DNA from 2 places in the Sphaerimonospora cavernae genome. Region 2 is predicted to be linked to the other one. Evidence: riboswitches for the same ligand, from Rfam matches in the RefSeq annotation. Region 2 holds a riboswitch; the other holds the start of a gene.

Region 1 (4,611 bases), on a different contig from region 2:
CAGCAGCCGTACGGCGGGCCCCTGCCATCCGCTGGACGGGTGCCCGGCGAACTGGACCATGCGGCCGAACTGCTCCGACCAGAAGTACGGCACGGGATCGTAAACCGCCTCCTCCCCCAGCAGCGTGGCAGCCGCGGTGTCGGGGGCGCCGAGCGCGGTGTCCCAGTGCTCGACCCGCAGCCGCCGGCGGAACCGGCGCGACCACCAGTTCGCGCAGTCGCCGACCGCCACCACACCGGGCAGCGTCGTCTTCAGGTGCTCGTCGACGAGCACGCCGTCGTCCAGTTCGACGCCCGATCCCTTCAGCCACTCGACGGCGGGCCGCACTCCGACACCGGTCACCACCACGTCCGCCTCGACCCGGGCGCCCGACATGAGCGTGACGCCGCCGGGGTCGACCGTGCCGACAATCGCGCCGAGCCGCAGTTCCACGCCCGCCTCGGCGTACCAGGGGATGGTGCGGGCCCCGACGTCCGGGCCGAGTGCGGCCGCGAGCGGCGTCTCGCCGGCCTCGATCACGGTCACCGCGCAGCCCGCACGTGCCGCGGCGGTCGCGACCTCGGCGCCGATCCAGCCGCCGCCGATCACCGCCACCCGGGCCCCGGAGACCAGCCGCTCGCGCAGCGCGATCGCGTCGTCGATGGTGCGCAGCACGTGCTGGCGGCCCTCCCCGCGCAGCCGGATCGGCGTGGCGCCGGTGGCGATGACGAGGCCGTCGTAGTCCACCTCGCCCTCGGTCGTCTCCACCACGCCGTCGCGCAGGCCCTTGGCCGCCGTGCCGAGGCACAGCCGTACGTCCAGGGCGTCCAGGTCGGAGTCGACCACCGTGGAGTCGGTCTCGCCGAGCAGCACCGCCTTGGACAGCGGCGGCCTGTCATATGGGCGATGCCGTTCCTGGCCGATCAGTGTGATCCGCCCGGCGTACCCCTGGGCGCGCAGTGCCTCGATGCTCCGTACGCCGGCCAGGCCGGCCCCCACCACCACGACGTGATCCACATCTTGACCATAGATTGTCAACCCGCGCATACGCCAATGCCGATCCGGTAACGAGTTCGGCAAATGCTAGGCTTGAGGCCGTAAGACGCGCGGGAGCCCGGCGGTTCCGGGCTGAGAGGAGAGCGGAAGGCTCTCGACCGCCAGACGACCTGATCCGGGTAATGCCGGCGAAGGGAGCGGGCAGTGCCTGAGCTGGTGACCACGCCGGATGTGATCGTGGCGGGCGGCGGCATCATCGGGCTGTCGGTCGCCTGGCGTACGGCACGGCGGGGGTTGTCCGTCGCCGTGGTGGACCCCGACCCGGGCGGCGGCGCCACGCACGCGTCGGCCGGAATGCTGGCACCGGTCAGCGAGGTCACCTACACCGAGGAGCCGGTGCTGCGGCTGGGCCTCGCTTCGCTGGCGCTGTGGCCGTCGTTCCGCGACGAACTGGAGGACGACAGCGGCGTCGATCTCGACTACCGGACCGACGGCACCCTGAAGATCGCCCACGACGCCGACGACATGGCCTACCTGGACGAGCTGGCCGTCTTCGAGCGGACTCTCGGCCTCCGGGTGGAACGGCTGACCGGGCGGGAGTGCCGGAGGCTGGAGCCGATGCTCTCGCCGTCGATCCGCGGCGGCATGCTCGCCGGGGACGACGCCTGGGTGAACCCCCGCCTGGTGACGCGTGCCCTGCGCACCGCGTTGGAAAGGGCCGGCGCCGCGGTGGTGGCCGATCGTGCCGTCGCGCTCACCGCGCGGGGCGTACGGCTGGCCTCCGATAGGGTCGTCGCCGCGCCGCGCGTCGTCGTCGCGGCCGGCCCGTGGTCGCCGGAGCTGCTGCCCGGGCTGCCCGTACGACCCGTCAAGGGGCAGATCCTGCGGCTGCGCGGGCCCGGGGGATTTCTCACGAGGTGCGTGCGCGGGCTGGTGCACGGGTCGCCCGCCTACCTGGTCCCGCGCGGCGACGGCGAGATCACGCTCGGCGCGACCATGGAGGAGCTGGGCTTCGACGGCCGGGTGACGGCCGGCGGGGTGTATGAGCTGCTGCGCGACGCCCACGAGCTGGTCCCCGGGCTGACCGAGCTGGAACTGGCCGAGACGACCGTGGGCTTCCGCCCGGGAACGCCGGACAATCTGCCGCTCATCGGGCCCGTTGACGTGCCCCTTGACGTGCCCGGAAAGGCCGACGTTTTCGCGGCGACCGGCCACCATCGGAACGGCGTCCTGCTCACCCCGATCACGGCGGAGGCCGTCGCGGCCTTCCTGACCGGCGAAGCGGCGCCGGAGGTCGTGAAGTCCTGCGATCCCGGGAGGTTCGCCGAATGAGGTTCCCTGAATGAGGTCCGCTGAATGAGGGTCATCGGATGAAGGTCATCGTCAACGGGGTCGAGACCGCGCTGGACGACGAGGCGACCGTGAGCGTCGCCGTACGCACCCTGACCGGGCAGACGGCGGGTGTCGCGGTGGCGTTGAACGGCGAGGTGGTGAGCCGGAGCGCGTGGTCGTCGACGCGGCTGTCCTCCGGTGATCAGGTCGAGGTGCTGACGGCGGTGCAGGGAGGTTGACGGCGGTGCAGGGAGGTTGACGGCGGTGATCGACGACGTGTTCGTCCTGGGCGGGGAGAAGTTCTCCTCCCGGTTGATCATGGGAACGGGCGGCGCGCCCTCACTGGAGGTGCTCGACCAGGCGCTGGATGCCTCCGGGACCGAACTGACCACGGTCGCGATGCGACGGCTCGACCCCGCGACCCGGGGATCGGTGCTCGACGTACTGCGCGCCCGGGGCATCAAGACCCTGCCGAACACGGCGGGCTGCTACACCGCCGGGGAGGCCGTGCTGACCGCCCGGCTGGCCAGGGAGGCCCTGGAGACCGACTGGGTGAAGCTGGAGGTCATCGCCGACGAGCGGACGCTGCTGCCCGACCCGATCGAGACGTTCGACGCGGCCGAACGGCTGGTCGCCGACGGGTTCACGGTGCTTCCGTACATCGGCGACGACCCGGCGCTGGCGCGGCGGCTGGAGCAGGCCGGCTGCGCCGCGGTGATGCCGCTCGGTGCGCCGATCGGCTCCGGCCTCGGCATCCGCAACCCCCACAACATCGAGCTGATCGTGGAGGCGGCGGGCGTCCCGGTGATCCTGGACGCGGGCATCGGCACGGCCAGCGACGCCGCGCTCGCGATGGAGCTGGGCTGCGACGCCGTACTGCTGGCCAGCGCGGTGACCCGGGCCCAGCGGCCCGACCTGATGGCCGCGGCGATGCGCTCGGCCGTCACGGCGGGACGGCAGGCCCGCCTCGCCGGGCGCATCCCGCGGCGGCGGTACGCCGAGGCCTCCTCCCCCGCCGTGTCGTAGCGGCCCTGCCGGTGCGCCGTCATGTCCGCAAGGCCATGCCGCGGACGCCCGGGAACGGTCATGGAACGGCCAGCGAACGGTTAGGGATAGGTCTCGTTTTGGGATTCGGGCATCCTGCGGGTGGCAAAACACCCGTAAACTCTGGCGGGTGGACACGACGCTAAGCGATCCGCTCATCGGGCAGCTGCTCGACGGGCGCTACCGCGTCGAGTCCCGGATCGCCCGGGGCGGCATGGCCTCCGTCTATCTGGCCCTGGACGTCCGGCTCGAGCGCACGGTGGCCGTCAAGGTGATGCACCGCTCGCTCGCCGAGGACCCCCAGTTCGTCCGCCGCTTCATCGGCGAGGCCAAATCGGTCGCCGGGCTGTCGCACCCCAACATCGTGCAGGTCTTCGACCAGGGCACCGACGGAGCCAACGTCTATCTGTCGATGGAGTACGTCCCCGGCCGGACGCTCCGCGATGTTCTGAGTGAGCGCGGGCGGCTGCCGGCCCGCGAGGCCCTGGAGATGGTCATCCCGGTCCTGGCCGCGCTCGGCTCGGCCCACCAGGCCGGGCTCATCCACCGTGACGTCAAGCCGGAGAACGTGCTGCTGGCCGACGACGGCCGGGTGAAGGTCGTCGACTTCGGCCTGGCCCGCGCCATCGAGGCGACCAACCAGACCAAGACCGGCATGATGATCGGCACGATCGGGTACATGTCGCCCGAGCAGGTGACCACGGGCCAGGCCGACGCGCGCAGCGACGTGTACGGCGTGGGCATCATGCTGTTCGAGCTGCTCACCGGGCGGCAGCCGTACGAGGGCGAGTCGCCGATGTCGGTCGCCTACCAGCACGTCCACGACAGCGTCCCCGCGCCCTCGTCGATCGCGGCGGACGTGCCGCCGTCGCTCGACGCGCTCGTAGCGGCGGCCACCGACAGGGACCCGGCCAGGCGCCCGGCGGACGCCAACGCCATGCTGATCGCCGCCGTCGAGACGCACCGCGGGCTGCCGCGGACGGGTCAGACCGGTCAGCACACCGCCCCGCACGGGGTGCGCCACAGCACAACCGGTCAGCATCCGGGCGCGCATTCTTCGGGCGGCTTCCAGGCGCCTCCCCCGCTGGTCTATGTCGGGGAAGGAGCCGGGGGCGGCAGCGCCGGCCACACGATGATCCAGCCGCGGTCGGAGCTGCCGACCGACGCGGGCGGTTCGGCCGGTTCGGCCGGTCGGGCCGGTTTCCTGCGGCGTCGGTCCAACTGGTTCGTCATCGGCCTGGCCCTGGTCATGGTCGCCGG
Region 2 (4,611 bases):
GGGGCCCGGGTGCGCGCTGATCGGGGCTCCTCCCGGTTGGGCGCTGTCGGCGCGGTGCTGTCATTCCTCGCTGTGGGCTGCCCGGTGTGCAACAAACTCGCGCTGCTACTGCTCGGTGCCTCCGGGGCGATGACCGTATGGGCACCCATCCAGCCGGTGGCCGCGGTGGCTTCGGTACTTCTGCTGGCGGTGGCGGCGGTTCGCCGCCTGTCCGGGGAAGTGAACTGTCCGGTACGTCCGGCGCCGCCTGCCGTACCGCCGCCGCTTGCTACCGAACGTGGCCGCCGGTCCGGCGACTGATCTTCGTCTTCCCTTCCATCTCATCAGGAGCATCCTGTGTCCAGCACCACCTCCGGCGGCGGCCGAACCCGCGGAACCGTCGTCGCCGCGGCCGCCCTCGTCGCCGTTGTCATCCTGGGCCTCGCCTCACTCACCGCGACCCCCGGCGGTACCCCGAGCGCGCCGGTCGCCACCCCTTCCACATCGGCCTCATCGGCCACCGGCAGTGTCGAAACGCAGATGCCGCCGGAGTTGGAAAGGGCGTTGCTCGCCCTGGCCCGGCGTGACGTCGATGACGGCAGTGCCACGGGACGCGTGGACGCGCCCGTGGTCTTGGTCGAGTACGCCGACTTCCAGTGCCCGTACTGCGGAAAGTTCGCGAGGGACACCAAACCTCAGCTGATGAAGTACGTGCAGGACGGCACCCTGCGCATCGAATGGCGCAACTTCCCGATCTTCGGTGATGAGTCGACGGCCGCCGCCCGTGCCGGATACGCCGCCGCGCAGCAGGGCAGGTTCTGGGAGTTCTACAACGTCGCCTTCTCCAAGGAGCGCACGCGCAACAGCGGCGCCTTCGCCCCCGGCAAGCTCGAGAAGATGGCCCGCGAGGCGGGCGTGCCGGATCTCGACCGATTCCGCGCGGACATGAAGAGTGCGGCGGCCCAGGTCGCCATCGACCGCGACAGTGAGGAGGGATATCGGATCGGAGTGACCAGTACCCCCGCGTTCCTGGTGAACGCGCAGCCCATTTTGGGGGCGCAGCCGTTTGAAGTCTTCGAGGCCGCCATCGAGAAGGCCAGGCTGGCCGCCGGGACGCCCCCGGTGGCGTCCTCGCCCGGGGTAACGGGGAAATGACTGACATCGGTTATCTCGCCGCCTTCCTCGGCGGGCTGCTCGCGCTGCTCAGCCCGTGCAGCGCCCTCCTGCTGCCGGCCTTCTTCGCCTACGCGTTCGGCACCACCGCGCGGCTGCTCGGCCGTACCCTGCTCTTCTACGCGGGGCTGTGCACCACGCTTGTGCCCCTGGGTGCGGCCGGGTCGCTCGCCGGGCGGCTGTTCTACGGCCACCGGGACCTGCTCGTGACCATCGGCGGCTGGACGGTCATCGCCCTCGGTATCGCCCAGGTGCTGGGGATCGGCTTCGCCTCGCGCCGCATACAGGAGAAAGCGGCCGGCATCCGCCCGGGATCGGCGGGATCGGTCTACGCGCTCGGCACGGTCTACGGCCTGGCCGGCTTCTGCGCGGGGCCCGTCCTCGGCGGCGTGCTGACCGTGTCCGCGATCGGCGGCAACCCTGTCTACGGGGGTGCGCTGCTGGCCGTCTACGCGCTCGGCATGGCCTTCCCGATGTTCCTGCTCGCCCTGATGTGGGACCGGTTCCACCTGGGGGGCAGGCGCTGGCTCCGGGGGCGGGGCTTTCACCTGGGGCCGCTGCACCTGCACACCAACTCACTGCTGTCGGGGGTCTTCTTCGTCCTTCTCGGGGTGATCTTCCTGCTCTTCGACGGGACCTCCGCACTTCCCGGGCTGATGGGGGTGGACGGCGAGTACGCGGTCGAGCAGTGGGTCGGACGGATCTCCGCCGGGATTCCCGATATCGCGGTCGTCCTGCTCGCCATGGCGGTGATCGTGGCGGTGATCCTGGTCGTCCGCTTCCGCCGTTCCGCTTCCACACAGGTCCGGACGAGCGAAGTGACCGAGCAGGCGGTCTCCTCCCGAACGCGGCCCCGGCCGCCATCCGACTCTGGGTGATAGTTGGAGTTGCAGCAGCACTTCGCGGTGATGAACGAGATCCGGGCGCTCAACGAGAAGATCGACCGGCTGGCCGCGACCCTGCCGGTCCCCGTTGACGTTGTTGACGTTGTTGACGTCGCCGATGGCCGGGCCGGGCCCGCGAATCACGCACGGTGAGACTGACCGGCCAGGGGCGACGCTCGGTCCCCCTGCCGGCCCTGCCCCGGCAAAGACAATTGACAAAGCTAATTTAGGGAAGACAACTGCCATCTTGCGCGTCTTGCGGGGCCGGGTTACGTTGACGCCGACCGACGCGGGAGCCCGGTGCGACCGGGCTGAGAGGACGGCTATCGATCAGCCGCCGACCGCCAGAACCTGCTCCGGGTAATGCCGGCGAAGGGAGTTTCGCAGATGAGCGACGCGCGTATTTCCGAAACCAGATCTTCCGGGATCCGCTCTGCCAAGGTTCACGTCGGGGATCTCCGGGTGCCGATGCGCGAGGTCCTGCTGTCCAACGGCGAACGGGTACGGCTCTACGACACCTCCGGGCCGTACACCGACCCGGCCGCGACCACCGACCTCACCCGCGGACTGCCGCGGCGGCGGGAGGAGTGGATCCGCGATCGCGGCGACGTGGCCCCGAGCGGCCCGGGCCGGGCGATGCGGGCCACCGGGGCGCCGGTGACGCAGCTGGCCTACGCCCGACGCGGCGTGATCACCCGGGAGATGGAATTCGTCGCGACCAGGGAGGGGGTGAGCCCGGAGTCCGTCCGGGACGCGGTGGCCGCCGGGCGGGCCATCATCCCGGCCAACGTCAACCACCCCGAGAGCGAACCGATGATCATTGGTCGTGACTTCCTCGTGAAGATCAATGCCAACATCGGCAACTCGGCGGTCTCCTCCTCCATCGAGGAGGAGGTGGAGAAGATGACCTGGGCCACCCGATGGGGGGCCGACACCGTCATGGACCTGTCCACCGGCCGAGACATTCACACCACCCGCGAGTGGATCATCCGCAACTCCCCCGTGCCGGTCGGAACCGTACCCATCTACCAGGCGCTGGAGAAGGTGGGCGGGGTGGCCGCCGACCTGTCGTGGGAGGTCTACCGCGACACCCTGATCGAACAGTGCGAGCAGGGCGTCGACTACATGACCGTGCACGCCGGGGTCCGCCTGGCGTACGTGCCGCTGACCGCTCGCCGTAAGACCGGCATCGTCTCCCGCGGTGGGTCGATCATGGCCGCATGGTGCCTGGCGCATCACCGGGAGAGCTTCCTGTATGAGCACTTCGCGGACATGTGCGAGATCTTCGCCGCCTACGATGTGGCGTTCTCCCTCGGCGATGGGCTGCGGCCCGGCTCGATCGCCGACGCCAACGACGAGGCCCAGTTCGCCGAGCTGCGCACGCTGGGCGAGCTGACCGAGATCGCCCGGGAGCACGAAGTGCAGGTGATGATCGAGGGACCGGGCCACGTGCCCATGCACAAGATCAAGGAGAACGTCGATCTGCAGCGCGAGCTGTGCGACGACGCCCCCTTTTACACCCTCGGGCCGCTGGTCACCGACATCGCACCCGGCTACGACCACATCACCTCCGGCATCGGCGCCGCCATGATCGGCTGGTACGGCACGGCCATGCTGTGCTACGTCACGCCGAAGGAGCACCTCGGACTGCCGAACCGGGACGACGTGAAGACCGGCGTGATCACCTACAAGATCGCGGCTCACGCCGCCGATCTGGCCAAGGGACACCCGCTGGCCCAGGCCTGGGACGACGCACTGTCGGAGGCGAGGTTCGAGTTCCGCTGGGAGGATCAGTTCGATCTGTCGCTCGACCCCGACACCGCCCGCTCGTTCCACGACGAGACACTGCCGGCCGCACCGGCCAAGACGGCGCACTTCTGCTCCATGTGCGGCCCGAAGTTCTGCTCCATGAAGATCAGCCACGATGTGCGGCGGTTCGCCGCCGAGCGGGGGCTGACGGAGTCGGAGGCGCTCACGGCGGGGATGGCGGAGAAGTCCGCCCAGTTCCTCGACCAGGGCGGCGCCGTGTACGTGCCGATCGCCGACCTCCCCTGAGCCCGGTCGCCGGCTTCGCCCGCCGTACGGCCCGGCCCGGTTGCCGAGCCGTACGGCGGGGCCGGTCGTCGAGGCCGCGACCGCCTCTGGTACCATATGTAGCCCGCAAGTGATCGTCCCGAGGAGGTGAGACCCATTACCGCCAGATCAGGTTGGGTGCTCCCCTCTCCCCGCCTCGCATAGGCGATCGGCAGGAGCCCCACGGCGTCCCGAAAGGCTCCCATGTCGGGCTTCTCATCCCCTTTCCCGTTGTTTCCCCTGTCCGAGGTCGTCGCCAGGCTTCGGTCCGCCGGTTGCGTCTTCGCCGAGGACGAGGCGGGCCTGCTCGTCCGCGCCGCGCGTACGCCGGACGAGCTGGCCGCCATGGTGGCGCGGCGAGCGTCCGGCCTCCCCCTTGAACACGTGCTGGGCTGGGCGGAGTTCTGCGGCCTGCGGATGGCGGTGGATCCGGGAGTGTTCGTGCCCCGCCGCCGCACCGAGTTCCTCGCACACCAGGCCGTCGAACTCATCCGCCGGCTTC

What was found. A riboswitch is a leader RNA that binds a small molecule or an ion and turns the genes downstream of it on or off. The one in region 2 is predicted to bind thiamine pyrophosphate.
Region 1: linked by a shared signal. The riboswitch ahead of thiO (glycine oxidase ThiO) and the one ahead of thiC (phosphomethylpyrimidine synthase ThiC) in region 2 are both predicted to bind thiamine pyrophosphate.

What each region holds. Positions count from the first base shown of each region.
Region 1 covers NZ_JBHMQT010000003.1:305,325-309,935, forward strand. The annotation lists gene ACFHYQ_RS01905 (NAD(P)/FAD-dependent oxidoreductase) at 1-996, opposite strand, end outside; TPP riboswitch at 1,076-1,189, shown strand; gene thiO (glycine oxidase ThiO) at 1,180-2,307, shown strand; gene thiS (sulfur carrier protein ThiS) at 2,346-2,546, shown strand; gene ACFHYQ_RS01920 (thiazole synthase) at 2,563-3,333, shown strand; gene pknB (Stk1 family PASTA domain-containing Ser/Thr kinase) at 3,482-4,611, shown strand, end outside.
Region 2 covers NZ_JBHMQT010000043.1:77,741-82,351, reverse strand. The annotation lists gene ACFHYQ_RS19855 (hypothetical protein) at 1-300, shown strand, start outside; gene ACFHYQ_RS19850 (DsbA family protein) at 337-1,134, shown strand; gene ACFHYQ_RS19845 (cytochrome c biogenesis CcdA family protein) at 1,131-2,030, shown strand; gene ACFHYQ_RS19840 (hypothetical protein) at 2,034-2,189, shown strand; TPP riboswitch at 2,316-2,431, shown strand; gene thiC (phosphomethylpyrimidine synthase ThiC) at 2,424-4,091, shown strand; gene ACFHYQ_RS19830 (putative protein N(5)-glutamine methyltransferase) at 4,314-4,611, shown strand, end outside.